DNA from 3 places in the Clostridium sp. JS66 genome. Region 2 is predicted to be linked to each of the others. Evidence: predicted binding sites of a transcription regulator. Region 2 holds the regulator's gene; each other region holds the start of a gene.
The links. Region 2 encodes Rex, which represses fermentation and respiration genes when NADH is low (regulators of the CRP and FNR family bind a similar motif). Its sites were predicted from a motif close to ATTGTTAANNNNTTAACAAT; they were not measured.
Positions count from the first base shown of each region.

Region 1: a site for Rex is predicted at 6,407-6,426, ahead of Q6H37_RS18105 ((2Fe-2S) ferredoxin domain-containing protein). Genes of this name have one in related genera too.
Region 3: a site for Rex is predicted at 8,554-8,573, ahead of adhE (bifunctional acetaldehyde-CoA/alcohol dehydrogenase). Genes of this name have one in related genera too.

Region 1 covers NZ_CP131467.1:3,902,862-3,913,557, forward strand. Annotated here, with positions in the region: gene Q6H37_RS18080 (pyridoxamine 5'-phosphate oxidase family protein) at 1-185, shown strand, start outside; gene Q6H37_RS18085 (PLP-dependent aminotransferase family protein) at 283-1,668, opposite strand; gene Q6H37_RS18090 (carbon-nitrogen hydrolase family protein) at 1,779-2,702, shown strand; gene Q6H37_RS18095 (SpoIIE family protein phosphatase) at 3,170-4,342, opposite strand; gene Q6H37_RS18100 ([Fe-Fe] hydrogenase large subunit C-terminal domain-containing protein) at 4,342-6,063, opposite strand; gene Q6H37_RS18105 ((2Fe-2S) ferredoxin domain-containing protein) at 6,060-6,314, opposite strand; gene Q6H37_RS18110 (hypothetical protein) at 6,505-6,630, shown strand; gene Q6H37_RS18115 (cupin domain-containing protein) at 6,749-7,435, shown strand; gene Q6H37_RS18120 (FAD-dependent oxidoreductase) at 7,596-9,593, opposite strand; gene Q6H37_RS18125 (MFS transporter) at 9,697-10,696, opposite strand, start outside.
Region 2 covers NZ_CP131467.1:5,820,400-5,831,095, forward strand. Annotated here, with positions in the region: gene Q6H37_RS27065 (NADH-quinone oxidoreductase subunit NuoF) at 1-1,539, opposite strand, end outside; gene Q6H37_RS27070 (NAD(P)H-dependent oxidoreductase subunit E) at 1,541-2,041, opposite strand; gene Q6H37_RS27075 (sulfide/dihydroorotate dehydrogenase-like FAD/NAD-binding protein) at 2,133-3,023, opposite strand; gene gltA (NADPH-dependent glutamate synthase) at 3,276-4,664, opposite strand; gene Q6H37_RS27085 (sulfide/dihydroorotate dehydrogenase-like FAD/NAD-binding protein) at 4,664-5,554, opposite strand; gene Q6H37_RS27090 (redox-sensing transcriptional repressor Rex) at 5,942-6,586, opposite strand; gene abc-f (ribosomal protection-like ABC-F family protein) at 6,914-8,827, shown strand; gene Q6H37_RS27100 (response regulator) at 8,852-9,331, opposite strand; gene Q6H37_RS27105 (thiamine-binding protein) at 9,483-9,773, opposite strand; gene Q6H37_RS27110 (ammonium transporter) at 9,880-10,696, opposite strand, start outside.
Region 3 covers NZ_CP131467.1:3,271,825-3,282,520, reverse strand. Annotated here, with positions in the region: gene Q6H37_RS15315 (PH domain-containing protein) at 1-959, shown strand, start outside; gene Q6H37_RS15310 (iron-sulfur cluster biosynthesis family protein) at 1,040-1,309, shown strand; T-box leader at 1,366-1,677, shown strand; gene trpE (anthranilate synthase component I) at 1,740-3,170, shown strand; gene Q6H37_RS15300 (aminodeoxychorismate/anthranilate synthase component II) at 3,170-3,760, shown strand; gene trpD (anthranilate phosphoribosyltransferase) at 3,741-4,760, shown strand; gene trpC (indole-3-glycerol phosphate synthase TrpC) at 4,812-5,594, shown strand; gene Q6H37_RS15285 (phosphoribosylanthranilate isomerase) at 5,618-6,283, shown strand; gene trpB (tryptophan synthase subunit beta) at 6,314-7,489, shown strand; gene trpA (tryptophan synthase subunit alpha) at 7,489-8,274, shown strand; gene adhE (bifunctional acetaldehyde-CoA/alcohol dehydrogenase) at 8,807-10,696, shown strand, end outside.

The DNA of each region.
Region 1 (10,696 bases), 1.9 Mb from region 2:
GTCTAAATGGTAAAGTTGTGTTTGAAAACAATATGTCTGTAAAAGAAGATTGCATGAATAATCCTATTGTAAAGGGTCAGTATCAAACTGCTGATAATCCAATATTTGAAGTATTCTATCTTGCAAATGCAAAAGCTGTTATAGCTGATTTTTCTGGTAATCCACCTGCAGAATATACTCTTTAATTTGGCAAATTACATTATATCATAGCCATGATATAATGTAATTTCTTAACTTCTAATAATTAGTGTAACTCTCATAATACTTAATTAATAAAAAAATTCATATTTTAGGATAAGAATCAAAATTGTCAGTGTCATAAGTTAAATATTTTTGTATAGTATCTAGTACTATGGGAATACCTTTTTTAATTTTTTCTTCATTTGTTTTACTTATGCTAATTCTAAAATAATTATCAGTTCTATATTCTCTTAAAAAACAAGCCCTTGTATCTAGCAATTGTATATTTTTATTGGATAATGTACTTATTATTTTGTCATATTGCAACTTACTATCTGCATAAATGCAAGCAAAATATCCTGATTTAGGGACATTGTATTGTATTTTAGATTGTTTAAGTGACGAAAGAGTGTTTTTTAAGCAGCTCATTCTATCTGAATACAACTTGCTTATTTTCTTTCTGTGTTTATCAAGCATACCGCTTTTTAAATAAACTTCTAAAGCACCTTGAGACAATATTGGGCTATTCATATCTAACCATTTTTTATATTCCAGGAAAGTATTTATGAGTAGTTTAGGCAATATAGTTGCTGCAATTCTTAAACCAGGCATAAGAACTTTAGAATAACTTTTTAAATAAATTACCTTTGAAGAAGTGTCATAAGCAAATATTGGATCAGATTTCTTGTCCGTTTCTAAATCGGCCATAATATCATCTTCAAGAATATATACATTATATTTTTCAGCCATTTTTGCAATTGCCTCTTTTTCCTGTCTGCTATATGAATTCCCCGTTGGATTGTGAAATCTAGGAATGGTATAAAAAAATTTAATGTTGCCGTATTTAAACAGTTTTTCTAGTTCTTCAAGATTTATACCATTAAAGCCTCTTTCAATTCCCACGCTGGGAATATTATTCAATTCTAGTGCTCTAATCATTCCATAGTAAGTTGGCTGTTCCACTAAAACCTTAGAGTTTCCATTGGGAAATGGCATATTTGTTAAAATGTTTAGTGCTTGTTGAGAACCTGTGGTTATAACAATATTTTCAGGCTTGGTAAACACTTGATATTCCTCTAGATGACTAGTTAAAATCTGTATTAATGAATTTAATCCCCTTGGATTAGAATATGTAAACAAATTTTCTTTATACAGTTCTATGGCATTATTCAAGCAATGTTGAAATTTTTTATAAGGCAAAGACTCAATATCTGGAGATCCTGATGAAAAATCAATTAAAGGATTATCCTGTGAATTACTATTAAAAAGATCGCTTTCCAATACATAATACCCACTTTTCGATAAGGAATAAACTATATGTTCCTTTTCAAGTTCAGTATAAGCTTTTAAAACTGTACCAATACTACATTCAAATAATTCTGATATCCTTCTCAGTGAAGGCAGTTTTTTCTTTGCTTGTAAATTTCCGTTTGAAATTTCACTTTTAATATATTTAACAATTAGCTGATACTTTAGCAATTTAAACATCCTCCTTGATTTTGTACTATAACAGATTGAAGTTTTATAAATTGATACTGCAATTATACTATAATATAATCAAAATATAAATCGTATAAAAATACAGAGGAGGCATTGCTATGAAACAATTAGAAAAGAATTGTAAAGTTGCTCTTGTACAAGCATCACCTGTTATGTTTAATAAGGATGCAACTATTGATAAAGTTGTTCAGGAAATTCTTGAAGCTGGAAAACAAGGTGCCAATTTAATTGTTTTTCCTGAATCTTTTATTCCTTGTTATCCATATGGAATGACCTTTGGCTTTACTGTAGGCAGTCGTACTGAAGAAGGCAGAAAGGATTGGAAAGTTTATTATGATAACTCTGTCATTGTACCAAGTGCTGATACAAACCGTATTGCCAAAGCAGCTGGTGAGGCAAATGCTTATGTAAGTATTGGTATCACAGAAAGAGATATCAATACTTGCACTCTTTACTGCACCAATCTGATTTTCTCACCAGAAGGAAAGCTTGTTAGCAAACATCGCAAATTAAAGCCAACTGGTGCAGAACGCTTCATCTGGGGAGATGGTTATGAAGGTGCCTTTCCTGTCATTGATACTCCATGGGGAACCATGTGCAGCTTGATTTGTTGGGAAAATTATATGCCTTTGGCACATGCAGCTCTTTATATGAAGGGAGTTACACTTTATCTTGCTCCTAATACAAATAACAATGAAGAATGGCAAACTACAATACGCCATATAGCAATAGAAGGACACTGTTATGTAATCAATGTAAATCAATATGTAACAAAAGATATGTATCCTGATATTTTCCATTGTCCAGATGAAATAGCAAAATTGCCAGAGGGTGTTCTTACTGGCGGCAGCTGCATTGTGGACCCATTTGGACATTATGTTAAACAACCTGTATGGGATAAAGAAGAAATTATTTATGTAGATATCGATATGGAACAAGTTCCTCTTAGCCGCATGGAATTTGATGTCACAGGCCATTATTCACGCCCAGATGTTCTAGAACTTGTTATTCATGAAAACTAAAAAAATCTGTTTTATTTAAGTAAACTTTCATACATAGAATTTTGAGTTAATATAAGTACATTGCAGCACAACTTTTTAGGTGGAGTCCGCATTGAATATATGGTGTATAAAAGCCAACCGTTCATTAAGGAAGTCTAATGCCTAAAATTTAATTATTTGCATACACTTGAAGTTACTAGTTTGAATTTTAACTTTTATGCAGTGATATATGATAAGGGTGTCATCACATTAGCTAAATTGTTTTAGTATTATTCTTAGCTCAAAATTTTTGAAAGCCTTAGAACTTTAGTCCTGTCTGAGGGAACCGAGTTTGACAAAGTTCTTAGGCTTTCAAAAATTTTGAGCTTTAGAATAATTAAAACATTTAGCCGTGATGACACCCTTATCATATATCACGGAATGAAAGTTAAAATCCAAACTTCCACTGCACCTTTGTGTCGCATTATTTTTAAACTGTTCATCCATTTTTATATATAATTTATGTGCACTTTTTTTCCTAAAGCTTTCATCTGATTATACAATTCCCCTACTAATTTCAGCTTTATGCTCAAATCCACAGGAAAATCAGGATTTTGGTGTGCTGGATTTACAGCCATTCCTACCCATAAATTTAAATGAGTACAATCTTCCATGAGAATTTTAACTAAAGAAGATACTCCATCCTTTCCATCACAATCTATAAATCCCCTATCTTCAAAGGAAGGGTCCAGATACTTTTTTATTTTTTCTATAACCATGCTTAAGGTCAAAACACCTTCTGTTATTAAATCTATTCCATCCATGGTAGCCGTAGGAGGAACATCCTTATTAAAAAAGTCCAAATTAACTTTAAGCTTTTTACCAAGTTCTCTTTCTGCAATGTTGGCAGCAGTTCCTCCACATATGACCTTTTTACCTGGACTATCCATAAAATTCCTTATGACAACACTATCCATTTCCTTATCTTTAGGAGGTCCTGTAAACAAATTTACAAAAGATGGTTTTCTCACCTTAATAGAAACAACAGTAGTATCATCCCCTGGTTTACAGCAGTACAAATTCCAGCATGCTTCAAGTAAATCTTTAGCTACAACTTGCACATTTAGATTGCTGCCAGTTCTCTTTTTAAGGTAAGCTTCTACATCCTTCCACTGCCAACCTAAGTTTAATATCTCTCCAAGTCCTGCATGTATTACTCCATCACTTACTACAGTAAGCACATCATCTTCCTGCAAGACCAAATTACTTTCCTTTATAACTTTACCATTTATAATAGATTTCTTTTTACTTATTTCCATACTTTCGCCATTTCTCATAGCAAAAAAAGGTGGATTATCATATTCTGCAATATATGCTTGTCCATTATTATAAATCTTGATTATGGTAAAAGTAGAATATGCAATGTTTCTAACCTTACATACTGGAAGAGTGTTAGCTATGGTATCCACTGTTTCATATATATTGGCACCTTCTTTAAGCATAGTACCTGCAATTTTAGAAGTTAAAGTGGCCAAAATATTAGCCTTAACGCCGCTTCCAAGTCCATCTGCCAGCACTATTATTGTACAATCCTCTAACCTTACCACATTCACCATATCTCCTGGCAGTTCTTCTCCATGCTTTATTAAAGTGCCATGAGCTACTTCTATAAAAAAATCCATTAACTATCACACCCTTTTTCTTCTTCTACTACTTTTTTCAACTTAGTCAATGCAATTTTAGTTTCTGCTGTAGTCTCACCTAGTAAACTTGCTATTTCCTGTGCCACACGCATCTGTTTTTCTATTACTTCCTGTGCTGTATTTATGGTATTTTCTTTAAGCTTCACAAGCTTTCTTTTATTTTTTTCTTCCTCTGTAATATTCACCAAGGCTATCATCACTATGTCCTGTTTTTCAATATATCTCACCGTTTCTATGAAATCCAAATTATAACTTGGGAAGGATACTTTTTTGCCTAGTATATCCTTTCCTGTTTCCTTTACACATCTAAAATCCTCGTCATCCATAATCAAGGCTATTGGTTTATTTACTATATTTTCAGCCTTAACTGTAAATGCCTTTTCTGCAGCAGGATTAATATCTTTAATTCTCATTTCTCCATCTAGAAGTATAATACAGTTTACGATGTTTTCAAATATAACATTTCTTATACTTTCAGCTCTATTTCTCATATAGTGAAGACACATATTGGATTCTGCCATACCTTCAAATATAGCTTGAGCCTTTTCTCTACAAGTATTGTAACCGCATACTCCACAATTCAATTCATCTTCAACACTGTATTTTCCCATTTCCATCAGTATCTTTTCTATTTCTTTTTCTGAAGCTGCACTTTTTTCAATACTCTTATCTATAAAGGATCTGGAAAAGTCTATATCCTCATCTATGTCCAATTTTTGTTCACCAATAGAGATATTTTTATTTATATAATTTTTAACCTTTTGAACTCTCTTGTAATAACCTTTTTCATTATTTATCATACCTGGTCCGCCAATGCAGCTCCCTTTACAAGCACTAGCTTCAATAAAAGCACTAGTAATTTCTCCCTTTTCAATGCTCTTAAATAACTCCATACATTCTTCTGTACCACTTACAGATATGACTTCTAGTTTTTTATCTTGAATAACATCACTTACGCAACTTACTATACCTTTAAACAAGGGATATTTTCTTCCATCCTTAAAGGAATTTCTGTCAAATTCATCCGGTTCTAAACCCTGTATATCCATATTTAAACCTTCTACCCAATCTGTAAGTTCTTCAAAAGTTATTACTGCATCTAAAACATCCTTATTTATGAAGCTTTCAGACTCTATTTTTTTCCCCATACAAGGTCCAATAAATACTATGAAGCTGTCTTCTCCATAAATCTTTCTTAACACCTTTCCATGTGCAATCATAGGGGATACTGTTGGGATCATGTATTTAATTAGCTTAGGAAAGTACTTTTCAATTATATAGTTAGCTGAAGGACATGCTGTTGATATATAGTTGTCCAACTTTTCTTCTTTCATATACTGTCTGTACAACTCTGAAACTACATCTGCTCCTGAAGCAGTTTCTTCTATATGAAAAAAGCCTAATTTTCTGAGTACACTTACAAACCTGCCAGGGTCTACGTCAAAAACCCCTGCAAAGGAAGGTGCAATAGTTGCTATTACTTTTTTTCCTGAATTTATAGCCTCTTTAAGTCTTTCCAAATCACTTACTATATGTCTTGCCTTTTGAGGACATATTGCCAGGCAGTGACTGCATGCAATACATCTATCCTCTACAATTTCTGCTTGTTGATTTTTGAATTTTATAGCTTTCACAGGACAGGATCGTAAACACTTGTAGCAATTTTTACAATTAGCACTGGAAAAATTCATATATTTCATTGTTTTGTCCTCCTAGTAACCTCTTCATCAAAAAACTGCTCCACATTTTTTTCATTAACTGAATATATTTTTTCTTCCTCATCAATTTTTACTGAAACCCCTTCCGTACAATGACCAAGACAAAAGGCTCCTTTTAATTCAACTGAAGCTTCTAATTTATATTGTGAAATTAATTTTTGCAAACTATTTATAACCTTATAAGATCCTTTTAAATGACAAGCACTTCCTACACAAACACTAATAGTTACCACAATATCACTCTCCAAAAATTTTAAAATTTAATGTCGAAAATATTATACACTATAATTTTCGTCAATTATTAACTACATATACAGGTATATTTTTTGTTAAATTTTAATCACATTATAATACAATTTTACAACAAAAAATAAAAAAATCCTATGTTAATTTATATATAAAACCCTATTAGCTGTTAAAAACTTGGATTTTAAAAATATAGCTATTAAATCTACAAATGGTTTTTCAGCAGAAAATACCTCTAATGCTAAACAACCATTTACCTTAGATAAAAATGTAAGTAATTCTGCAATTACAATCAATAAGTAAATTTGAATTACTATTTGTATACAAGGTTGATTTTTTTATAAGTATTAAGCAGTTTAATCACACTTTACTATCATAAAACATATAATAATTTTATAAGCCTATGAAAGGAATGAATTATATGTATAATCCTTACCAAACATATCCATCTTCTTATTTTGTTAACCCACAAAGATATATGCTTAATGCTTATAGAATGTATCAATGTCCTTGTATGATGAATATGCCTATGTATGCTCCAGGCTTTTCAAATCAAAATACTGACAACAGATATGTTCCTTTTGCTAATAATATGAAAAATAACATGAATAGCAATTTAAAGCCTAATTACCCTAATTCGCCTATAAACAGTAATTTAAAATCCAATTCTTCGAAACCTTCAAAGGATGAAGCTCCAGCTCAGTCAAAGGATTATGGTCCAGAACCATTTGCAATTAATATTGAGGAGGCTACTAAGGAAAATAACTATTATCGTAGTACTCTATGGACAGGAAAACACTACCAACTCACTTTAATGAGTATAGATCCAGGAGATGACATAGGATTGGAAGTTCACCCTGATGTTGATCAATTCTTACGTATTGAAGAAGGTCAAGGAATTGTAAAAATGGGTAACAGCAAAAAACACTTGGATTTTCAAATGAAAGTTCACGATGGTTTTGCAATATTTGTGCCTGCTGGTACATGGCATAATGTAATCAATACAGGAAAGGGACCTATTAAATTATATTCTATTTATGCACCACCTCAACACCCACATGGTACACTTCACAAAACTAAGGCAGATTCTCAAGCTGCTGGAGATTAAAGTATCCACTAATATAAACTTAAAGCTTGTTTTGCATTAGCAAAACAAGCTTTAAAAATAAATTAGTTTTCTGACGTAAGGAGGAAAACTCACCTTCATTGTCCTCTGTTCTCTGTCAATTGTCCTCTGAAAAAAAGTTGAGTTATTAAATATTTATATATCATAGCCTTGATGCAACTTCATAAGCATCCCAAATAGCATACATAATATTAGAAACCTTTCTTGCATCACCTAAAAACCGTATATCTTGAACTTCATATTTAAGTGAATCATAAAGTTCTTTATTGGAATCATATCCTACAGCAAGGACTACTGAATCTGCTTCGATTTCTCTTTCATAACTACCTTCTATATTTACAAGAACACCTTTATCAGTAGTCTTTAGAACCTTTGATGAAGTTAGAACATTAATGTGATTGTATTTAATAAGAGCCATAAGCATTCCAAAATTAGCGAAACAACTTGGTCCATTTAAAGCAAGCAAACTATCCATAGCTTCAACAATGGTAACTTCTTTACCCATTTTCTTTAAATAAAGAGCTGTTTCACAACCAACAAGACCTCCACCTAAAACTACAACTTTATCTCCTGCCTGTTTTTTTCCACAAAGCACATCTGCAGCATTAAATACTTTACTATTATCTCCTAAATCAAAGACTTTAGGTTTTGAACCTGTAGCTATTATTACAACATCTACTTTGCTATTTTTCACAATTTCTGGTGTAACTTCAGTATTGAGTTTTATATCCACATTCAAATCTTTTAAAGTATTTTCATACCATTTAATAAGTGCCCTGTCATCTTCTTTAAAATCAGGAACTCCTCCTGGAATTAAGTTTCCTCCAAGTCTTTCGGTTTTTTCATAGATTACTGGTTCATGTCCGCGTAATTTAAGAACTCTTGCAGCTTCACATCCTGCTACGCCGCCCCCTACTATCAACACTTTTTTTGACTTAAGTGCTGGAATAAGAAAATTAACACCTTCTCGACAAGCTTCAGGGTTAACAGCACAGTTGAGAGATCCACTCTTTACCATACGCCCTAAACATCCTTCATGACATGAAAGACATGGTCGTATCAACGCAGTTTTATCTAATCGCAATTTATTTACATAATCAGGATCTGCAAGAAGTGGTCTTCCAAGTCCTATCATATCGCAAGCACCATCCTCTAAAGCAGAAAGTGCAATATCAGGATTATCCATACGTCCTGCGCATATTATTGGAACATTTACTGCTTCTTTCATTATTTTTGCATATGGAATATATAATCCCTTCTTTTGATACATAGGCGGATGATTCCACCACCATGAATCATAACATCCTACATCCACATCCAATGCATCATACCCATATTGTACAAGTAACTTTCCTGCTTCTATTCCTTCTGGAATATCTTTACCCTTTTCTTCAAATTCTTCACCTGGCAGTGCTCCCTCTCGCCAGTCTTTTATAAAGCTCTTAGGACTGTAACGAAGTATAACAGGAAAATCATCTCCACAACGCTTTTTTATTTCTTCAACAACTTCACGTGCAAAACGCAAACGATTTTCAAGACATCCACCATATTCATCAGTACGATGATTAAAAAAGGAAATAGCAAACTGATCCAGTAGATAACCTTCGTGCACTGCATGAATTTGAACACCATCAAAGCCTGCACGTTTTGCATTTACTGCTCCTTCCCCAAACATCTTAACAATATGATGTATTTCATCTTTGCTAATCTCCCTACAAGTTACATCCACCCATCGATTTTGAATAGGAGAAGGAGCTATTGGTGGCACATTTTCATTTGCTGGTGGAGCCACTCTTCCAAATCCCGCACTCATCTGCAAAAAAACCTTGGAATCATATGCATGTATTCGTTCTGTCATTTCACTGGCAGTTCTTACAAAATGAACTGGATTATATGTGGAACAGGGAACACCAGGCATTTCATGAGATTCAACCTCATTTTCTACAAAGGTTACACCAGTTATAATAAGACCAGTACCTCCACGAGCACGAGCTACATAGTAGTCTAGACCTCTTTGATTAAATGCCCCTTCTGCATCCCCAAGCCCTTGAGGCCCCATAGGTGCCATGGCAAAACGATTTTTAATTTCAATACTTCCAATTTTTACACATTGAAATAACTTTTTGTATTTATAAGTCATATATAAGCCTCCTTAATTAAGTACTATGAAAATTTATGGACAATACATTTATATAAATCCAAGAGAGAGTATTTATTTCATCTCTTTAAATATCAAGCTAAATTTATTTACTTATCGAAGCAGCTACATTTTTGGGTTTTGTAAAAGCTATTATAAGGAACATGACTACAGAAGCAGTTAAAATACATGGTGCAGCTATAAACCAGGCCGCTTTTGGACCTTTAAGCCCAAACATATTGGTTATAAAAGCTAAAACTATAGGAGATACAAACTGCCCTAATCCCATTAAGGCAACATATATGGAAAAAGCACGTGCAGAAGCAGACTTATCCGCAGAAGCTACTAATTTAACACCAAAATCTGGATTGTATATTCCATAGCCTATGCCAAAGATAATACCTGCAAAAATATACATTGAATAAGTACTTACATTTATCAAAATTAAAAATGAAGCTCCTATCAGACCAACAGCAATTGCAATGGTAAACCTTTTAAACATATTGAATACTTTTCCATACATCATGCCTGCAACAAAAGCTCCTCCTGTAAATACAGTAAGTACAAATCCAGCTTCAGGAGCACTTCCTATTTTTCCTGCTGTCATTACCATGGCTACATTTGTCATGAATGTGAATTGTAAGATATTTAATAAAGCATTTAAAAATGAAAGAATATAGGTTTTTGGAGTTAACTTACCACTTGGAGCACCTTCTGATATTTTTTTGTTTTTAATATCTGGTACTTTAAATATGATAAGAAAACAAATTGGTATCATAAGAAGAAATCCTAAAAAAGCGTATCTCCAGCTTATTGCAGCCAAAACTCCTCCCATCATCTGAAATACTACTCCAGCCAAAGCTCCTATTGCAGATTTATAGCCCATAAGGCTTTTAAATTCATTCCCTTGGAACATATCTGCAAGAATTGGTGTAGAAAGTGGAAATAAAAGGCCATAACCAGCACCAAAGATGCCCCTCATAATAAGAATAAATGTCATATTATTTGCAAACGCGGGAAGGATGCCTCCAACAAATTGAAGTAACATGGCAATATATAGTATTTTCTTCTTACTAATAAAGCGCTCAAGCTGTCCAGCTACCAAT
Region 2 (10,696 bases):
TATATGTGCTATATATTCATCCTTAAAATATTTTAATGTTGTAAGAATAGGATTAGGTGTAGTTTGTCCTAGTCCACATAGTGATCCATCTTTAACACTTATACACAATTCTTCGAGTATATCAATATCTTCAGTACTTCCCTCTCCTGAACATATTTTTTTAAGTATCTCAAGCATTCTCTTTGTACCTATTCTACAATATATACATTTTCCACAGGATTCTTTACAAGTAAAGTCAAGGAAGAATCTGGCCATATCTACCATACATGTATTTTCATCCATTACAACCATACCACCTGAACCCATAATGGCACCAGTTTTGTTTATTGACTCATAATCAACAGGTGTATCAAGTAATTTTCGTGGTATACATCCTCCAGAAGGTCCTCCCATCTGAACTGCCTTGAATTCCTTATCACCTTTTATTCCTCCGCCTATACCATATATAACTTCTCTCAAAGTCATTCCCATTGGCACTTCAACTAACCCACCATTCTTAATTTTTCCTGCTAAAGCAAATACCTTAGTTCCTTTACTCTTTTCCGTGCCATATGCTGCAAATGCCTTACCACCATGTACTAATATCCAAGGAACATTAGCATAGGTTTCAACATTGTTTATATTTGTTGGCTTTCCAAAATATCCTGATTGAGCTGGGAAGGGTGGTTTTAATCTTGGCATGCCTCTTTCACCCTCTAGAGATGCAATTAATGCTGTTTCTTCTCCGCATACAAAAGCTCCTGCTCCTGTTTTAATTAATATATCAAAGTCAAAACTTGAACCCATTATACTTTTTCCTAGGTAACTCTTTTCCCTTGCCTGTTTGATTGCTATTTTAAGTCTTTCTATTGCTAGTGGATACTCCGCACGAACATATATATATCCTTTTTTTGCTCCTATTGCATAACCTGCAATGGCCATACCTTCAAGAACTGCATGTGGATCTCCTTCCAAAACACTTCTATCCATAAATGCTCCTGGATCTCCCTCATCAGCATTACACACTACATATTTGTCTTCTCCCTTAGATTTTCTAGCTGCATCCCATTTAAACCAGGTAGGAAAGCCCGCTCCTCCTCTACCTCTTAATCCAGCTATCTTTACTTCTTCTATAACCTCATTAGGAGTCATTTCTTTTACTACTCTATTAAGAGCTTTATAACCATCCTTATCAATATATTGTTCTATCTTTTCAGGATTGATTATTCCACAATTTTTTAAAACAATCCTGACTTGATTTTTTAGCTGGGTATATGGTTCTTTATCAGTAGATACTATATAATCATAAACTGGTTCTCCCTTGATGATATGCTTTTCAACTATTTCCTGTACTAATTCTGGTGTAACATTTCCATAACTAAACACACCATTATCATCAATAACATCCACTATAGGTTCATAAAAACACATACCTATACATCCTGTAATTGAAACATCAACCTTTAATTTATTTTCATCAATTATAGCTTCAAGTTTATCTTTAACTTTTTTGGCTCCTGCAGCAATACCACAGCTGCCAAATCCTATCCTAATCTTCATTTTAAATAGCCTCCTCTTTTTCTCTAGCATATATATCACGAATTATCTTCCTTACTTTATCTGGAGTTAAATTTCCATACGCCTCGCCATTAATCATTATTACCGGTGCAAGACTACAACATCCAAGACATGCAACGTGTTCAAAAGAAAACATTCCATCACTACTTGTCTCCCCTGGATTAATACCTAATTCATCACAAATAGCATTTCCTATTACCTCAGAATTGTTTACATGACAAGCTGTTCCTTGGCATTGGAGAATCATATACTTTCCTCTTGGATTTAATCTAAATTGTGAGTAAAAAGTGGCAACTCCATATACCTTTGTTCTCTTATTACCAGTCTTATCTGCAATAGCTTTTAACACATCAAGAGGCAAGTAACCATATATATCTTGAGCATCCTGCAGCATACTTACAATGTTTCCATTCCCTTTATAATACTTGTCAAACACCTTGTCCATCAACGATAAATCAATTTTCTTATCACATTCACTAGTCATATGTTATCACTCCTTTTACATATTAAATAAACTCAGAAACAGCTGTTATTTTAGCTGTTTCTTAAAACTTCAATATCTCTGATTTTTACTATTACTTATGATGTTCTAATCCTACATGACATACATGTCCCTCTTCCTTTTCTTGTTGATCCATATATGCTTTTCCTTCTTCTGTTTTGTACATGGTTTGTCTTCTAATAGCCTCTTCAAAATTAACTAAATGGCCATCAAATTCAGGTCCATCTATACATGCAAATTTAGTTTCTCCACTAACAGTAACCCTACAAGATCCACACATTCCTATACCATCTACCATTATGGATTTTAAACTTACTATAGTTTTAATACCTAGCTCCTGTGTAACCCTACATATATTTCTCATCATATCCATAGACGCCATAGCTATAACGTAATCATACTTTTTTCTTTCTTTTTCAACCAATTCCTTTAGTAAATCTATGCTGCAACCTTTATATCCATAACTTCCGTCATCTGTTGATATATATAAACTAGTTGATATTGTTCTAAATTCTTTTTCCATTATCAAATCTTTTTTTGATTTGCATGAAACTATTACATCCGCATTAATTCCACGTTCATGCAGCCATTTAACTTCAGGATATACTGATGCCACCCCTATTCCTTCCGCTATAAATAACATTCTGTTATTTTTCAAATTTTCTAAATTTTCATTCACTAATTTCGATGGTTGTCCCAAAGGTCCTGCAAAATCGGCAAAGGCTTGGCCTTTTTCATACTCAGCTATTTTTTTTGTTGAAGTACCATTTACCTGAAATACTATATTTACACTTCCTCTTTCAGTATCATAGTCACAAATTGCAAGAGGTATTCTTTCAGCTCTTTCATCTGCTCTTAGTATTGCAAATTGTCCTGGCTTAGCTGATTTTGCAACTCTTGGTGCCCTTATATCCATTGAAAAAACATTTTCTGCTAGCTCCTTTTTCTCTAGAATTTCATACATTTTACTTACCCCCTATATAAACATTTGTTTTTTATAACCAGTTGCTAGTATAAATATATATATCAAATTGTGAAAATATACTTCTTATTTTTGATTTTCTAATAACATAAAATTTATTATTTTGTTTAAAAGGCATCTATAACCACGTTAATAAAAGTTAAACTTCTTCAAAAAGAGTATAAAAAAATAGTAGAAATGAGTTCATTCACTCAATTTCTACTATTTAAATCATGTATATTTAATTGTATATATTTATTTACTCAAATACTCATGTATAGCATTAGCAGCTTTCTTTCCAGCTCCCATAGCAAGTATTACTGTTGCAGCGCCTGTTACAGCATCTCCACCAGCATATACTCCTTTTCTTGAAGTTAAGCCTGTTTCCTCTTCTGCTACTATGCATTTTCTCTTATTAATTTCTAATCCTTTAGTAGTTGAAGATATCAATGGATTTGGTGATGTTCCAAGAGACATTATCATGGTATCTATCTCCATTTCGAACTCTGAACCTGGAATTTCTACAGGTCTTCTTCTACCTGATGCATCTGGCTCTCCAAGCTCCATTTTTACACATCTCATGCCTTTAACCCAGCCATTTTCATCTCCCACTACTTCTACTGGATTTGTAAGAAGGTCAAAAATTATACCTTCTTCTTTTGCATGATGTACTTCTTCTACTCTAGCTGGAAGTTCTGATTCTGATCTTCTGTAAACTATGTGTACTTCTGCACCTAACCTTAATGCTGTTCTTGCAGCATCCATAGCAACATTTCCTCCACCTACTACAGCAACCTTTTTGCCTGCCTTTATAGGTGTGTCATATTCTTCTCTAAAGGCTTTCATTAAGTTATTTCTTGTTAAGAATTCATTTGCTGAGAATACTCCATTTAAGTTTTCACCTGGTATTCCCATAAACTTTGGCAATCCTGCACCTGAACCTATGAACACGGCATCAAAGCCTTCTTCATCTATAAGTTCATCTATAGTTACAGTTCTTCCTATAATTACATTAGTTTCTATCTTAACACCTAATTTTTTAACATTTTCTACTTCATGTTTAACTACAGTTTCCTTTGGAAGTCTAAATTCTGGTATTCCATAAACTAAAACTCCACCTGCTTCATGTAAAGCTTCAAATATAGTTACATCATAACCTAGTTTAGCTAAATCTCCTGCACAAGTGAGCCCTGAAGGACCACTGCCTATTACTGCAACCTTTTTGCCATTACTAGTTTCTTTTTCTGATAGATCTACATTGTTTTCTCTTGAATAATCTGCTACAAATCTTTCAAGCTTTCCTATAGCTACTGCCTCTCCTTTTATTCCAAGTACACATTTTCCTTCACATTGGCTTTCTTGAGGACATACTCTTCCACATACAGCTGGAAGTGCACTAGATTTAGCTATAGTCTTAGCAGCTTCTTCAAATTCTCCACTTTTAACATGTTCTATAAACTCTGGTATATTTATAGATACTGGACATTTAGATACACACATAGGTTTTTTACAATGCAAACATCTTGAAGCTTCTTTTACAGCTTCTTCTTTATCATATCCTAAACAAACTTCCTGAAAATTATGAGCTCTAACCTTTGGATCTTGCTCTCTTACTGGTACTCTTTTCATTTTTTCGTTGTCCATTATTTGTCACCATCCAATCCTACATGACATACATGTCCTTCTTTTCTTTCCTGCTCTTCCATTAATGACTTTCCTTCTTCTGTTTTATACAATCTCTGTCTTCTCATAGCTTCTTCAAAATCAACTAGATGACCATCAAATTCTGGTCCATCTACACAAGCAAATTTAGTTTCTCCTCCAACAGTAACTCTACAAGCTCCACACATACCTGTACCATCTACCATTATTGGATTTAAGCTTACTATAGTTTTAATACCAAAACCTTTTGTAACCTTACATATAAATTTCATCATGATCATAGGACCTATTGCCACTACATGATCATATTTTTTTCCTTCTTTTTCAATAAGCTCGGTTAATAAATCTGTAACAAAGCCTTTATATCCATAAGTTCCGTTATCAGTTGCTATATATAAGCTTCCTGATACCGATTTCATTTCTTCTTCCAACAGCAAATATTCTTTTGACTTACATCCAACTATTACATCTGCATTAATTCCATGCTCATGAAGCCATTTAACTTGAGGATATACTGGTGCTGCTCCTACTCCTCCAGCTACAAATATTATATTTTTCTTTTTTAATTCTTCTATGCTTTCGTTTACTAAATCCGTAGGTTGTCCTAAAGGTCCTACAAAATCTCTAAATGTTTGTCCAATTTCATAATCAGCCATTTTTTGTGTTGATCCACCAAGTGTCTGGAATACTATAGTTACAGTACCCTTTTGAGCATCATAGTCACAAATAGTAAGAGGTATTCTTTCACCTTTTTCGTCCATTTTAACTATTACAAATTGTCCTGGTTTAGCGGACTTTGCAACTCTTGGTGCTTCTATGTCCATTAGAAATATATTAGGAGCTAATTCCCTTTTGTCAACAATTTTATACATTTTATTCCCCCCATTGGTAAATGTTTTTTAATTATACGAATTTATACATATTATTATATCACATTCATTATACAAATTGCATAACTAAATAACAAATAATGCATATTATATTAATTTATACCTTATATTCTATAGGATTCATAAAAATACAACCTGCTTTTATTTATTTATACATTTTTTGGTTTTATTTTGAAAATATAAGTAGATGTAATAGGGAGGTTAACTAGTTCTAAATAATATTTACTATATAAAATTTAAACATTTAAATTTAATAACGACTATATGTGACATAAATCAACTATAACTTTGTTAATTATTAAACTTAAAAAAAGATAATAATTGAAATAAAAATTTCAATTATTATCTTTTTTTAAATCTAAACCCTGCTTATTCATTATCGATATCGCCATCATTTAAAAGACAAGTTAATGTCAATAGGCTATCACTTAAATGTACATTTTCTACTTTCACGTCATCTGGTATAACTAAATCTACAGGTGCAAAATTCCATATTCCTTTAACACCATTCTTTACTAAAGTATCACATACTTTTTGAGCACTATTAGCTGGAACACATATTATTCCAATTTCTGTAGGATTCTCTTTCAAATAACTTGGTAAATAATCTATATCCTTTATTTCTATATCACGTATTCTTATACCAATTAATTTAGGATTTATATCAAATATAGCATCTAAGTTAAACCCAGTTTTTTCAAACCTAGTATAATTTGATATAGCCTGCCCTATGTTTCCTGCACCTACTACTACAGTTTTGTACGGCTTAGTAAGTCCAAGTATATTACCTATTTGGCCATGCAGTTCTGTTACATTATATCCATATCCTTGTTGACCAAAATCTCCAAAACAATTTAAATCTTGTCTTATTTGTGAAGCGGTAAACCCTATCTTCTCACTTAACTCTTTTGATGATATTCTATCAACATCATTCTTCATTAACTCTCCTAAATATCTATAGTATTTAGGCAACCTTTTTATTACAGCCATTGATATATTTTTTTTCTTATCCATACAGCACCTCTTATTATATATATATTTTCTATTACATTTGTTTCTATAATTGCATTTAAAAATTTATAATACAACGTGAAAACAACTTTCCATGAATATTTTGTTATACAATTAACATACTAATTCTTTTTCTTCTCCTACTCTTTATAGTATTATTTAAGTATGCAGTATGTCAATAGTTTATTTTTCTAATTTATGATTTTTTATAATTTTATTACTTTTTATTAGTTGTTTAACAAAACACTAGTTATATAATAATTTATGAAATTAGACTACAAAAAATTCATTTAACATAGTAAAATATTAATGATTAAGGAAGGTGAGATTATGGTTGTTTTAAGTTGTAAAGATATTCATAAAAGTTATGGAATAGATGTTATACTTGAAAATGTAACTTTTAATATAAATGAAAGCGAGAAAGTTGGACTCATAGGACCAAATGGTGCTGGAAAATCCACACTTTTTAAAATTATAACAAATCAACTAGAACAGGATTCTGGAGAACTATTTATAGATAAAAATAAAACTATAGGCTATTTAGCACAGCATTTATCTTTAGATTCAAATAACACTATTCAAGAAGAAATGTTTACAGTTTTTAAAGATCTATTAGCTCTAGAAAACAAATTACAAAAATTAGAAAATTTAATGAATGACCCCTATGATCCCGAAAAAGAAGAATATCATAATAAAATAATTAAAGATTACACTATGTGTTCTGAATTATACACCAATAGAGGTGGATATACTTATAAGGGAGAAGTGTCTAGGGTCTTAAAAGGACTAGGCTTTTTAGAAGATGATTTTAGTAAACCAATAAATATTTTAAGTGGTGGTCAAAAGACTAGAGTTGCTCTTTGTAAACTGTTATTAATTAATCCTGAAATTTTGCTTCTAGATGAACCTACAAACCATCTGGATTTGGATGCTATAGAATGGCTTGAGGAATACTTGAAAAGTTATAAAGGTACAGTAATAGTTATTTCCCATGACAGATATTTTTTAGATGCTATAACTTCAAAAACTATAGAACTTATAAATGGTCATATAAATTGTTACAATGGAAATTATACTACTTTTTTAGATCTAAAAGAAAAAAATTATGAGATACAATTAAAAGCATATAACTTACAGCAAGCTGAAATTAAAAGACAAGAAGCCATAATAGAAAAATATAGATCCTTTAATAGGGAAAAGAGCATAAAAGCTGCTGAAAGTAGACAAAAATCATTAGATAAAATAGAAAGAGTAAAAGCGCCAGATAAAGAAGAACAACTTGGTCATGTTGAGTTTGAAACTAGCATAAAAAGTGGTAATGACGTTCTTCACATAGAAAATTTAAGCAAAAGTTTTGGCGAAAAATCTTTATTCAACAATCTTTTCTTAGATATTAAAAAAGGTGAGAAGACAGCTCTTATAGGAGAGAATGGAAGAGGAAAAACTACATTATTTAAAATAATAATGAATACCATTAAAGCTGATTCAGGATTTTCAGTATTGGGCAAAAATGTTTTTATTGGTTATTATGATCAAGAACAATCTAATCTTGATGATGATAAGACCGTAATAGATGAAGTGTGGGACGATTTTCCCGAACTGACCACAACCCAAGTTAGAAATTCATTAGCTGCTTTTCTTTTTACAGGAGATGATGTATTTAAAAAAATAGGTTCTTTAAGTGGTGGTGAGAAATGTAGAATTAATTTATTAAAATTAATGCTTTCTAAATCCAACTTTTTATTATTAGATGAACCTACAAACCACTTAGATATAATGTCTCGTGAAGCTTTAGAAAAGGCTATATTAAGCTATGATGGTACTGTTCTTGTTATATCCCATGATAGATATTTCTTAAATAAAGTTATAAATAAAATATATGAGTTAGTAGAAGATGGTGCAAAAGAATATTTAGGTAATTATACTTATTATATTGAAAAGAAAAAAAATCCATTGAGATTTCAAGAAGAAGAAGAAAATTCAGGCAAAACAAAAACTCAAGTACAACATGAAAAGAAGAAAAAAAGAGATCTTGAAAAAATACAAAAAGAAAAAAACTTAAAAATAAAAAATATTGAAAATGAAATTGCTAATATGGAAGATTTAATAGAACAGCTCCAACAACAGCTTTGTTTAGAAGAGGTTTATTCGGACTTTGATAAAAGTGAATCTATAAACAAACAATTAGTAGATTCCCAAAAGCAACTAGACAATTTATATGAAGAATGGGGAAACTTATCATAGTAAAAATGACGGATCTTTATTCCGTCATTTTAATTTTTGTCCACAAAAAGGACAGAACGAAAAATCTTTCTTTGAACCTTCTAATTTTTGTCCACAATATGGGCAAAAAGAAAACCCAACATTATTGGAAAACTGTAAATTATTAGAGTCATCAGGTTTATTTGAAAATTTTTCTAAAATAATTTCTAATTTTTCTTTTTCTATAGGCACGTGAATAACTTCATTAATATACTCTTTAGAATAATCTTCTAGCTTTATTTCATTAGCTGAAGACAGTATACATATTACATTCTTATTTATATCTTTTATATTTTTTATAAGCTTTTCTCCAGTTATGTTTTTCATAATTAAATTACATATAACTATATCTGGATTGATTTTTTTTATTTTAGCCAAAGCTCCATATTCATTTGTAAGATTAACTTCATAACCAAGGTCATTTAGCATATCTTTCATAATAATGCTTTGGAACTTGCAATCATTAATAAGAGTTACCTTCTTCATGGTCTCACCACCATACAATAAATATATTTACTATGATTTTAACTTATAATTCTCTGTTTTTCAATGCATTTTATTCATATTTATTAAATGTATGTATAAAAAAAACAATGACTTCCATAAATAATTAAGAAAGTCACCTAAAATTATATACTTATTTTCTATATTTATTCACTTTTTCATCTATAGTAACGCCTTCACTTTTATAATCTATCTTTACTACAGACATAACTCTTTCAGCACCATTCTCCACACATATTTCCTGCGCTTTTTTCACTATTTCTAAAAGCTCATTCATTTCACCTTCCATAGTAGTCTCCATAGGACCAACTTCATACTTTACACCGCAATAATCTATATATTCTATAACTTTATCCACTACTCCATACAAATCTTTTTCCTTTACAACTGGAAGCACTTGTAAGCTAACATTAACACTTGACATATTATATCCCCCTTAATAATTTAATATACCTTTATACTATACATTCTTCCATTTGATGTCAATAAAAGCTTCTTAAGTCCAAAAGACTCAAGAAGCTTTTATCAAGTTATTTTAGGTCAAAATCATATGCTACTTCACCAAGTATTCCTTCATCAAGACCCTCTATTTCTATTTTTTCATTAACTCTTACAGGGTCAAATACGTCTACAATCTTAAATATTGCAAAAGTTACCACACAAGTGTAAATAGCTACTATTCCAACACCTGCTAACTGTACATAAAATTGATGTGCATTACCATACACTAAACCATTGATTCCATTTACTGATTTACTTGCAAATACTCCTACAAGTATTGAACCAAGAATTCCACCTACTCCATGTACTCCCCAAACGTCTAGTGCATCATCTAAATCCAATTTTTCTCTTAATTGTACTGCTGCATAACACACAATTGCTGAAAGCAATCCTACTATTACTGCTGCCCATGGCTCTATATATCCAGCACAAGGTGTTACTGTTGCAAGACCAGCCACTGCACCAGTTAAGGCTCCAATCATACTTGGCTTCTTTTCATGTGCCCAAGATATTAAAAGCCACATTATCATAGCTACTGAACCAGCTATATCTGTATTTGCAAATGCTATTGCTGCAATTCCATTAGCTGCTAAAGCACTTCCTCCATTAAATCCAAACCATCCAAACCATAATAATCCTGTACCTAAAGCTACATAGGCTATATTATGAGGAGCTGTACTTTCCTCTGAAAGTATTTTTCTTTTCCCTACATATATAACTGAAACCAATGCTGCTATACCTGCTGTTACATGAACAACAATTCCTCCAGCAAAATCTACTACACCTAATTTAGCAAGGAATCCTCCTCCCCATATCCAATGAGTCACTGGTACGTATACAAATATG
Region 3 (10,696 bases), 2.5 Mb from region 2:
TTCATGATGATATAAAGTATAAGGCTTCAGTCATGGATTTGATTATTACTGCTATAACATCAAAATATATAATGGGGGGCATATTATTTATTTTTGTATTATATGACAAAATAAATAATATGATTCCAAAGAGCTTTAAGAATAAGCTTGATAGTTTTGAAAATAAAAGTGCTGAAAGTATAATGGCTTATAAATCAATTCAGTTAATAGCAGCACTTATAATAATAGCACTTGTAATAACATTTATAGTATCTATTATTACTACAGTTATAACATATTATGATTTTACTATAAAAAGAAACAGCAATAAAATAAATATAACTTATGGATTATTTGATAAAAAGTCAATTATAATTCCTGTTTATAGAATACAAAGCATATCCATTGTAGAAGGAATACTAAAGAAGCCTTTTAATGCTGTGTCTATTAACATTGAAAGTATAGGGTATGGTAAGGAAAAGGGTGAATCTACTATTTTATGTCCACTTCTTAAGAAAAGTCAAATAGATAAGTTTTTTAAAGAAGTTTTAACTGAAATAGAACCAAAATTTGAATTTTCTCATTCATCCAATAAATCTATTATGGGTTATTTAATTAGAGCTAGTATATTCCCATTAATAATAACACTTTTTATTACTTATAAGTTTAAATATGGTTTTTTTAGTTTGTTAATTTTACCTTTTTTCTTTCTATTAGGTTATTATAGACAAAAAAATGCAGGAATATGTATAAAAGAAAATGAATTAATTATGCAATTTAGGGTACTAGCAAAACACATAGTAATAATACAAAAGAAAAACGTTCAAAGTTCAATGAAGTCACAGAATATTTTTCAAAGAAGAAGTAATTTAGTTAACATAAAAGCGGCAGTTCAAGGGGAAATTGCTCAAAAGGAGTATGTTGTAAAAGGCATGAATAATTCTGAGTTTATAAAATTACAAAATTGGTTGCTAGAATAAAATGAGTAAAAGTATTGATATAAATACAATATAGTAATATAATTTAATAAAATATTATAGGTAAAGGGAAAGGAAAAAGTATGAAAGTAACTATTGATGAAAAAACAGTTGAAGTTATAAAAAATATGTTAAAAGAACAGAATAAGACTGCAGTAAGAATTGCTAAAACAGGCGCTGCTTGTGGTGGAATACAAAAGGAAATAGTTATGGATGAAGAAAAAGAAAATGATGATGTAGTGGTAGATCATGACATTAAAATTGTAGCAGACAAAAGTATTTCTTTCTTTTTTACAAGTGCATTAATAACACATAAAGAAGGCATTAATGGAATAAGGTTTAAAATAGTATAAAATTTAGTATTGACAATATGAATAAAACGGTATAATATATAAAACAAGTTAATTGTTTAAAACCGATGAGAAGAAAGAGTAGGTATAAGAAGTTTAGTTTAAGCGAGTTTGGAATGGTGAGAGCCAAATACTGTAGTCTATATTGAATGGGTCTTCAAGGTGTAATGCGAAATGGTAGTAGCAGTAGCCGGTAGTCTACCGTTAAAAGGACAGGGTATCGAGTAAAATCTGTACCTGTATGAGATAGTTTTGTATTTAGGTGGCATAACGAAATTTAGCATTTCGTCCTTTATGGATGAAATGTTTTTTTATTTTTCACTATAAATATAAGCTAATTTGGGTGGCACCACGGTCATTTCGTCCCATTTTTAGGATGAAATGGCCTTTTTTGTATTGAAATTATAATTAAAATCAAGAGAGGTGGTATAAAATAATGAATTTATCAGAAAAAGAATTTTATCATTATAAGAATTTGAAAAAAACTTTTCCTCTATTTATGAAAGTAAATGGAGATGAGATTACCCCCATAGGAATTTATTATAACTTAAATGGAAGAAATAAATTTTTGCTTGAAAGCATATATTCTGAAAATGAAATAGGAAGATATTCTTTTTCAGGAATGGATCCTTATATGAAGGTGAAGAGTTATGGAAAAAGCATAGTTGTAGAAGATGAAAGTGGATTAAAAAATGTAAAAGGCAATGTATTAGAGTATATAAAAAAATATTTAAATGAGAGCTATGAATCACTAGGACTTGATATACCATTTACAGGAGGAGCCATAGGATATGTTGGATATGACGTAATAAGACAGTATGAGAGACTACCAAATGAAAATGAAGATACCATAAAAACTCCAGAAACTTATATTATGTTTTACAAAGCTTTCATTTGCTATGATCATTTTAAACATGAAATTTATTTAATTTATAATGTTACTGCAGATGAAGAAAAGGATTATAAAGATATAGTAAGTTATTTAAAAAGGCTAAAAGATATTATAGTTAGGGGTAATACAATACATGAATTAAAGGAGGCAAATAATGAGAAAGATGTAATTTCCAATGTAACAAAAGAAAAATATTGTACTATGGTTGAAAAGGCAAAGGAATATATAAAAGCAGGAGATATATTTCAAGTTGTATTGTCACAAAGACTTAAAATAAAAAGCACATCAAAACCCTTTGATGTATATAGAAGATTGAGAACTAAAAATCCTTCACCTTACCTATTTTATATAGATTTTGAAGATTTTAAAATAGCAGGTTCATCACCAGAAAGTTTAGTTGCAGTAAAGACAGGAAGAGTAATTACCAACCCTATAGCAGGAACGAGAATCAGAGGAAAAAATGCAAAGGAAGATTTAAAATTAAAAGATGAACTCTTAAAGGATGAAAAAGAAAAAGCAGAACATTTGATGCTAGTGGATTTAGGAAGAAATGATATAGGAAAAATAAGCAAGTTTGGCAGCGTAAAATTAGATAAATTTATGGATGTAGATTTTTATTCCCATGTTATGCATATAGTTTCAAAGGTTTCAGGAAATATAAGAGATGATTTGCATTATTTAGATGCCTTAACTTCCTGTTTACCTGTAGGTACAGTATCTGGAGCACCAAAAATAAGGGCTATGGAGATAATTGATGAATTAGAAAATACAAAACGAGGAATTTATTCAGGTGCAGTTGGATATTTTTCACTTAATGGAAATATGGATACCTGTATTGCAATAAGGACCATATTGTTCAAGGATAGTTATGCATATGTTCAAGCTGGTGCAGGTATTGTTTACGACTCTATACCTGAAAAGGAATATGAAGAAACATTAAATAAGGCTATGGCTATGATAGAGGTGATATAGTGATACTTTTAATAGATAATTACGATTCGTTTACATATAATCTTTACCAATATATTGGTGAAATATATGAAAACATAAAAGTTGTTAGGAATGATGAAATATGTTTGGAGGATATAGAAAGCTTAAATCCACAGGGAATTATATTGTCACCAGGACCTGGAATTCCAGAAAACGCTGGAATATGTATAGAGACAATAAAAAGATTTGGTGAACGAATTCCTATTTTAGGTATATGCCTTGGGCATCAAGCTATAGGATGTGCTTATGGAGGAAAAGTAGTAAGAGCTAATAACATAATGCACGGAAAGACTTCTAAAATAAGCATAAAGCAAAATAAGTTGTTTGAAGATTTGGAAAGCTCTATAACAGTTATGAGATATCATTCTCTCGTAATAGAAAAAAATACATTTCCAGTAGAACTTGTTATAACAGGTGAAAGTTTAGATGATGGTGAAATAATGGCAATTAAACACAAGAAATACGAAGTTTATGGACTTCAATTTCATCCAGAATCAATTCTTACTGAAAATGGTAAAGTAATGATAAAAAATTTTGTAAAGGAGATTTGTAATGTTACAGGAAATAATTAAAAAGATTATAGCTCAGGAAAATTTAAAGGAAAAAGAAGCTTATGATGCTATGAATGAAATTATGTCAGGTAAGGGAACTAATTCTCAAATAGGAGCTTTTCTTGCAGGTCTTAGAATGAAAGGTGAAACTACAGAAGAAATAACTGGATTTGCAAAAGCAATGAGAGATAATGCAATTACTTTAAAACTCGAGTCAAACTATGTTATTGATACTTGCGGAACTGGAGGAGATGGAGGAAAGACCTTTAATATATCAACAGCAGTGGCATTAGTTGCTGCAGCAGCTGGAGTAAAGGTAGCCAAACATGGAAATAGAGCAGTGTCAAGTAAAAGTGGCAGTGCAGATGTACTTGAAAAATTGGGCTTTAACATAAGTTTAGAGCCTGAAGCAGCAAAAAACTGTATTAATGAAAAAGGAATGACATTCTTATTTGCTCAAAAGTATCATAATGCTATGAAGAATGTGGCTGCTCCAAGAAAAGAATTAGGTATAAGAACAATATTTAATTTATTAGGGCCGCTTACAAATCCTGCTTTTGTTAAAGGACAAGTTTTAGGAGTATATGATAAAAGCTTAACCCATACTATGGCAAAGGTACTTTTTAATTTAGGTTGTGAAAGGGCTATGGTAGTTTGTGGAGAAGATGGACTTGATGAAATAACTACTACATCACTAACTTATGTAAGTGAATTGAAAAATGGAGAAATATCAGATTATACAATAAATCCAGAAGATTTTGAAATAAGTCTAAGCAGCAGTAATAATATTTCAGGAGGCAGTTCCGAAGAAAATGCAGTAACAATACTTCAAATTTTACAAGGAAAGAAAGGTGCTAAAAGAGATATTGTAATACTTAATAGTGGAGCAGCTTTGTATGTTGGGAAAGTGTGTGAAAATATGAAGGAAGGAGTAAAAATGGCAGAAGAACTTATAGACTCAGGAGAAGTTTACAAGAAGATGAATGAATTAAAAAATTACAGTAATAAATTTTTGGGTTGACAATGAATATATATAAAATTAATTAAGTATCTGGAAAGGATTGATACAACAATGATACTGGATGAAATAGTAGCATATAAAAGTAAACAGATAGAATTAGAAAAAGAAATTATGCCCTTAAATAAAGTTATGGAAGGATGCAGTGATGTAGTTATACGAGATTTTAAAAAAGCAATTAGCAATGAAGATATATCAATTATTGCAGAAATAAAGAAAGCATCTCCTTCAAAGGGAGTTATTTTAGAAAATTTTAATCATATTGAAATAGCTAAAATATATGAAAACATAAGTATAGATGCAGTGTCAGTGCTTACTGAAAAGAATTTTTTTAAAGGAGATGATAGTTACATAAATGATGTTAAAAAAGTAAATTTAAAACCTATTTTAAGAAAGGATTTTATAATTGATGATTATCAAATATATCAATCAAAAGCTATAGGTGCAGATGCTATCTTGCTTATAGTTTCTATATTAAAGCATAAATTAAAAGAATGCTATGATTTAGCAAGGAGCCTTGGACTTCAATGTTTAGTGGAAGTGCATAATGAACAAGAACTTAAAATAGCTGTAGAAAGTGGTTGTTCAATTATAGGCATAAATAATAGAAATTTAAAAGACTTTACAGAGGATTTAAAAAATACAGAAAAACTTATAAAGAATGTTCCTTCTGAAATTTTAGTAGTATCTGAAAGTGCTATAAAGACTTCAGAGGATATAAGATATTTAAAAGGATTAGGTGTAAATGCAGTACTTATAGGAGAAACCTTTATGAGGAATATTGGAAATGTAAACAAGTTAAGTGAGTTTATTGAGCAGTCAAAAAAATTACTTTAGTGTATTTAGAAAAGGAGTATCATATGACTTCAGTAAAAGTGTGTGGAATAAGACGAATTGAAGATGTAGAATTTTTAAATGAATTAAAGCCTGAATATGCAGGACTTGTATTTTGCAAAAGTAAGCGGCAAATTAATCTAGAACTCGGAGCACAGCTTATAGAAAAATTAGATAAAAATATAAAAAGAGTTGGGGTTTTTCAAAATAATCCTTTGGAAGAAGTAAGAAATACAGCAGAAGTTTTAAAATTAGATGTGATACAGTTACATGGCATGGAAGATGAGAATTATATAAAGAAACTATTTCCATTTAAAATATGGAAAAGCATAAGTATTGATGTATCTCATAATCTAAAAGATGATGTTAAGATTAAGTTTTATGAAAATAAAATAAATAAAATATGCAGATATGATGTTGAAGCAGTAATTATAGACAGTGGTGTGAAGGGAAGTTCTGGTGGTACAGGAATGAGCTTTAATTGGGAGATACTCAATAATCTAAATATAAATAAGAAAGTAGTTTTAGCAGGTGGATTGAATTTTTATAATATTACTCAGGCTATAAAAATTGTAAAACCTTATGCAGTAGATGTATCAAGTGGTGTAGAGGAAAATGGAATAAAAAACTTTGAAAAAATAAAACAATTCATAGATAAAGTTAGAAAACATGGTATAGGAAAAGAAATTTAATATAAACATAAATGAAAGTGAGGAATTTTTATGAATGGAAGATTTGGAAAATTTGGAGGACAATATGTACCAGAAACTATAATGAATGCTCTTATAGAGTTGGAAAGAGAATTTAATGAAGCGGTACAAGATAAAGAATTTATGAATGAATATAAGTATTATCTTAAAGATTATGTAGGAAGGGAAAATCCATTGTATTTTGCAAAGAACTTAACTAAGGAGTTAGGAGGAGCTAAGATATATCTTAAAAGGGAAGATTTAAATCATACAGGAGCACATAAAATAAATAATGCTTTAGGACAAGTTTTACTTGCTAAAAGAATGGGTAAGAAGAGAGTTATAGCTGAAACAGGTGCTGGTCAACATGGTGTGGCTACAGCTACAGCAGCGGCTATGTTTGGTATGGAATGTGAAATATTTATGGGAAAAGAGGATATTGAAAGGCAAGCTCTTAATGTATTTAAAATGAAGATATTAGGTTCTAAAGTAAGTTCAGTAACCACAGGTACAGGTACTCTTAAGGATGCAGTAAATGAAGCTATGAGAGATTGGGTATCAAATATAGATAATACATTTTATGTAATTGGTTCTGTAATGGGACCACATCCATATCCAACTATGGTTAGAGATTTTCAAAGGGTAATTGGGGATGAAGCTAGAAAACAAATATTAGAGAAAGAAGGCAAGTTACCTGATTATGTGGTTGCTTGTGTTGGTGGTGGAAGTAATTCTATGGGAATTTTTTATCCCTTTGTATGCGATACTTCTGTAAAATTAGTAGGAGTAGAAGCCGCTGGTAGAGGTTTGGATACAGATGAACATGCAGCTACTATATCAAAAGGTTCTATAGGAGTGATACATGGCATGATGACTTATGTATTACAGGATGAAGATGGACAAATACTTCCAGCCTACTCAATATCTGCAGGGCTTGATTATCCAGGGGTAGGTCCAGAACATGCATATTACTATGATAGTAAAAGAGCAAGTTATGAAGCTGTGACGGATAAAGAAGCACTAGAAGCTTTTAATTATTTATCGCATATTGAAGGAATAATACCAGCTCTTGAAAGTTCTCATGCAATAGCTTATGTAATGAAATTAGCACCTAAGCTCAATAAGGATAATATCATTATTGTTAATTTATCTGGAAGAGGAGACAAGGATATAAACACTATAGCAAATGTAATGGGGGTAGAATTGTAATGAATAGAATAGATTTAAAATTTAATGAATTAAGAAAAAATGGAGAAAAGGCATTAATACCATTTATAACAGCTGGAGATCCTGATTTAGATACTACTATAGATATTGTACTTGCTATGGAAGAAGCTGGAGCAGATATAATAGAACTTGGAATACCTTATTCAGATCCTTTGGCTGATGGAGTTACAATACAAGCGTCTTCAAATAGAGCACTTAAAAATGGAGCTAAAATAGTAAAGATAATGGATACAGTAAAAAGAATAAGAAAAAAAACACAAATTCCTCTAGTATATCTTGTTTATTACAATTCAATATTTAAATATGGTATGGAGAAATTTATGAAAGAATCTAATGAGAGCGGCATAGATGGTATTATAATACCTGACCTCCCTATAGAGGAAAGAAAGGATATTATAACTATAGGAGAAAAATATGACGTGGATATTATTCCTCTTGTAGCACCTACGTCTAAAGAAAGGATAAAAAATATTGTTAAAGATGCCAGAGGTTTTGTATATTGTGTTTCTGTAAATGGAGTTACAGGTGTAAGAAATGATATAAGTACAAACGTGAAAGAGTACATGAATACAATTTCAGAATATACAAATCTTCCTAAAGCATTGGGTTTTGGAATATCATCATCAGAAATGGCTGCAGGATTTAAACCATATTGTGAAGGAATAATTGTAGGAAGTGCAGTAATTAAAAAAATAGAAAATGGAAAAAATAAAGAAGACATAATAAGCCATGTAAGAAAGTTTGTTGAAGAATTGAAGATGGCTTAATATATTAGTGATATCTTAAAATTAGCAATGAGCTGCAGTTGAAATCAATTGCAGCTCTATTTTGCTTTAGTATAGTCGTTATTTTATATACAAACAAATTAAAAAATAACAATAAATATCAAGAAAATATAGAATCTTTGTTAAACATGTTTTTACGAATATGTAAAATGAAATTATTCAAGAATACAGAAAAATGAATAAAATACACGAATAATAGTCATTATTACTATTACAAAAAATGCATAAAAGTGATAAATATTACCTATAGTGGACATTACAATTGTTAAAAAAATAACGATAAAAAAGTAAAAAATAGACGTAATTTGTAGAAAAATATACAAAAACAATGTTTTTTTCAAAAAAATAAAAAAATATTTGACAAATAATAAACTATAATGCATAATAATAAACAGCAAAATAAATGTCATAAAAAAGCAAAAATCATAAAAATGAATTAAAGTAAAACACATTACTTTTAATTAAAAGACTATTCTGAAAATATTTTGTTAAAAATAAGAAAGAGGTGTCCTTGATGAAAGTTACAAACGTTGAAGAATTAATGAAAAAAATGGCAGAAGTAAGAAGTGCTCAAAAGAAATTTGCTACTTACACTCAAGAACAAGTTGATGAAATTTTTAGACAAGCATCTATAGCAGCAAATAATGCTAGAATTCCGCTTGCTAAAATGGCAGCAGAAGAAAGTGGAATGGGAATAGTTGAAGATAAAGTTATTAAAAATCACTTTGCTTCAGAATACATATATAACAAGTTCAAAGACTTAAAAACTTGTGGTGTTATAGAAAGAGATGAAGCCTTTGGTCTTACTAAAATTGCAGAACCAATAGGAGTTGTTGCTGCGGTTGTTCCAACAACAAATCCAACATCCACGGCAATCTTTAAAGCTTTAATAGCATTAAAGACTAGAAATGGTATAATTTTTTCACCTCATCCAAGAGCAAAAAAATGTACTATAGCTGCAGCTAAGATAGTACTTGATGCGGCAGTTAAAGCTGGTGCTCCAGAAGGAATAATTGGATGGGTAGATGAACCAACAGTTGAACTTTCAGGAGTAGTAATGAAAGAAGCTGATATAATCCTTGCAACAGGTGGTCCAGGAATGGTGAAAGCTGCTTATTCATCAGGTAAACCAGCATTAGGTGTTGGTCCTGGTAATACACCAGCTATAATTGATGATTCGGCTGATATTAAAATGGCAGTAAACTCAATACTTCTTTCAAAAACTTTTGATAATGGTATGATTTGTGCTTCTGAACAATCAGTTGTAGCGGTTGATTCAGTATATGATAAGGTGAAAAAGGAATTTGAAGATAGAGGGGCTTATATTTTAAAGAAAGATGAAGTGTCTAAGGTTGGAAGCGTAATATTAATAAATGGAGCTTTAAATGCTAAAATTGTTGGACAACCTGCTTACAAAATAGCTGAACTTGCAGGAGTAAAAGTACCTGAAACAACTAAAGTTCTTATAGGTGAAGTTGAGTCAGTTGGACTTGAAGAACCATTTGCACATGAAAAGTTATCTCCTGTTTTAGGGTTGTACAGAGGTAAAAACTTTGAAGATGCACTTGCAAAAGCTAAAATACTTGTTGAACACGGTGGATATGGACATACTTCATCATTATATGTGGATGATATGAAAGAAAAAGATAAAATAGCAAAATTCGCTGCTACTATGAAGACTTGTAGAACATTAATAAATACTCCTTCATCACACGGTGGTATAGGTGATTTATTTAACTTTAAGTTGAATCCTTCACTAACATTAGGTTGCGGTACATGGGGAGGAAACTCTGTATCGGAAAACGTTGGACCACAACACTTAATAAATGTTAAGAGTGTAGCTGAGAGGAGAGAAAATATGCTTTGGTTTAGAGTTCCAGAAAAAGTTTACTTCAAATATGGATGCCTTCCGATTGCATTAAAAGAACTTAAAGAATTAAATAAGAAGAAAGCATTCATAGTAACAGATAAAGTTCTTTATCAATTAGGATATGTTGATAAAGTTACAAAAGTTCTTGATGAAATAGGTGTTGCTTATAAAATATTCACAGATGTTGAACCAGATCCAACTTTAGCTACAGCTAAAAAAGGTACTGAACAGTTATTAAGTTTTGAACCAGATACAATTATAGCTGTAGGTGGTGGATCAGCAATGGATGCTGCTAAAATTATGTGGGTAATGTATGAACATCCAGAAGTAGCCTTTGAAGACCTTGCTATGAGATTTATGGATATAAGAAAGAGAGTATTTACATTCCCTAAGATGGGTGAAAAATCTATGATGATATCAGTAGCAACATCAGCTGGTACTGGTTCAGAAGTTACTCCTTTTGCAGTTATTACTGATGAAAAAACAGGACAGAAATATCCATTAGCTGACTATGCTTTAACTCCTAATATGGCT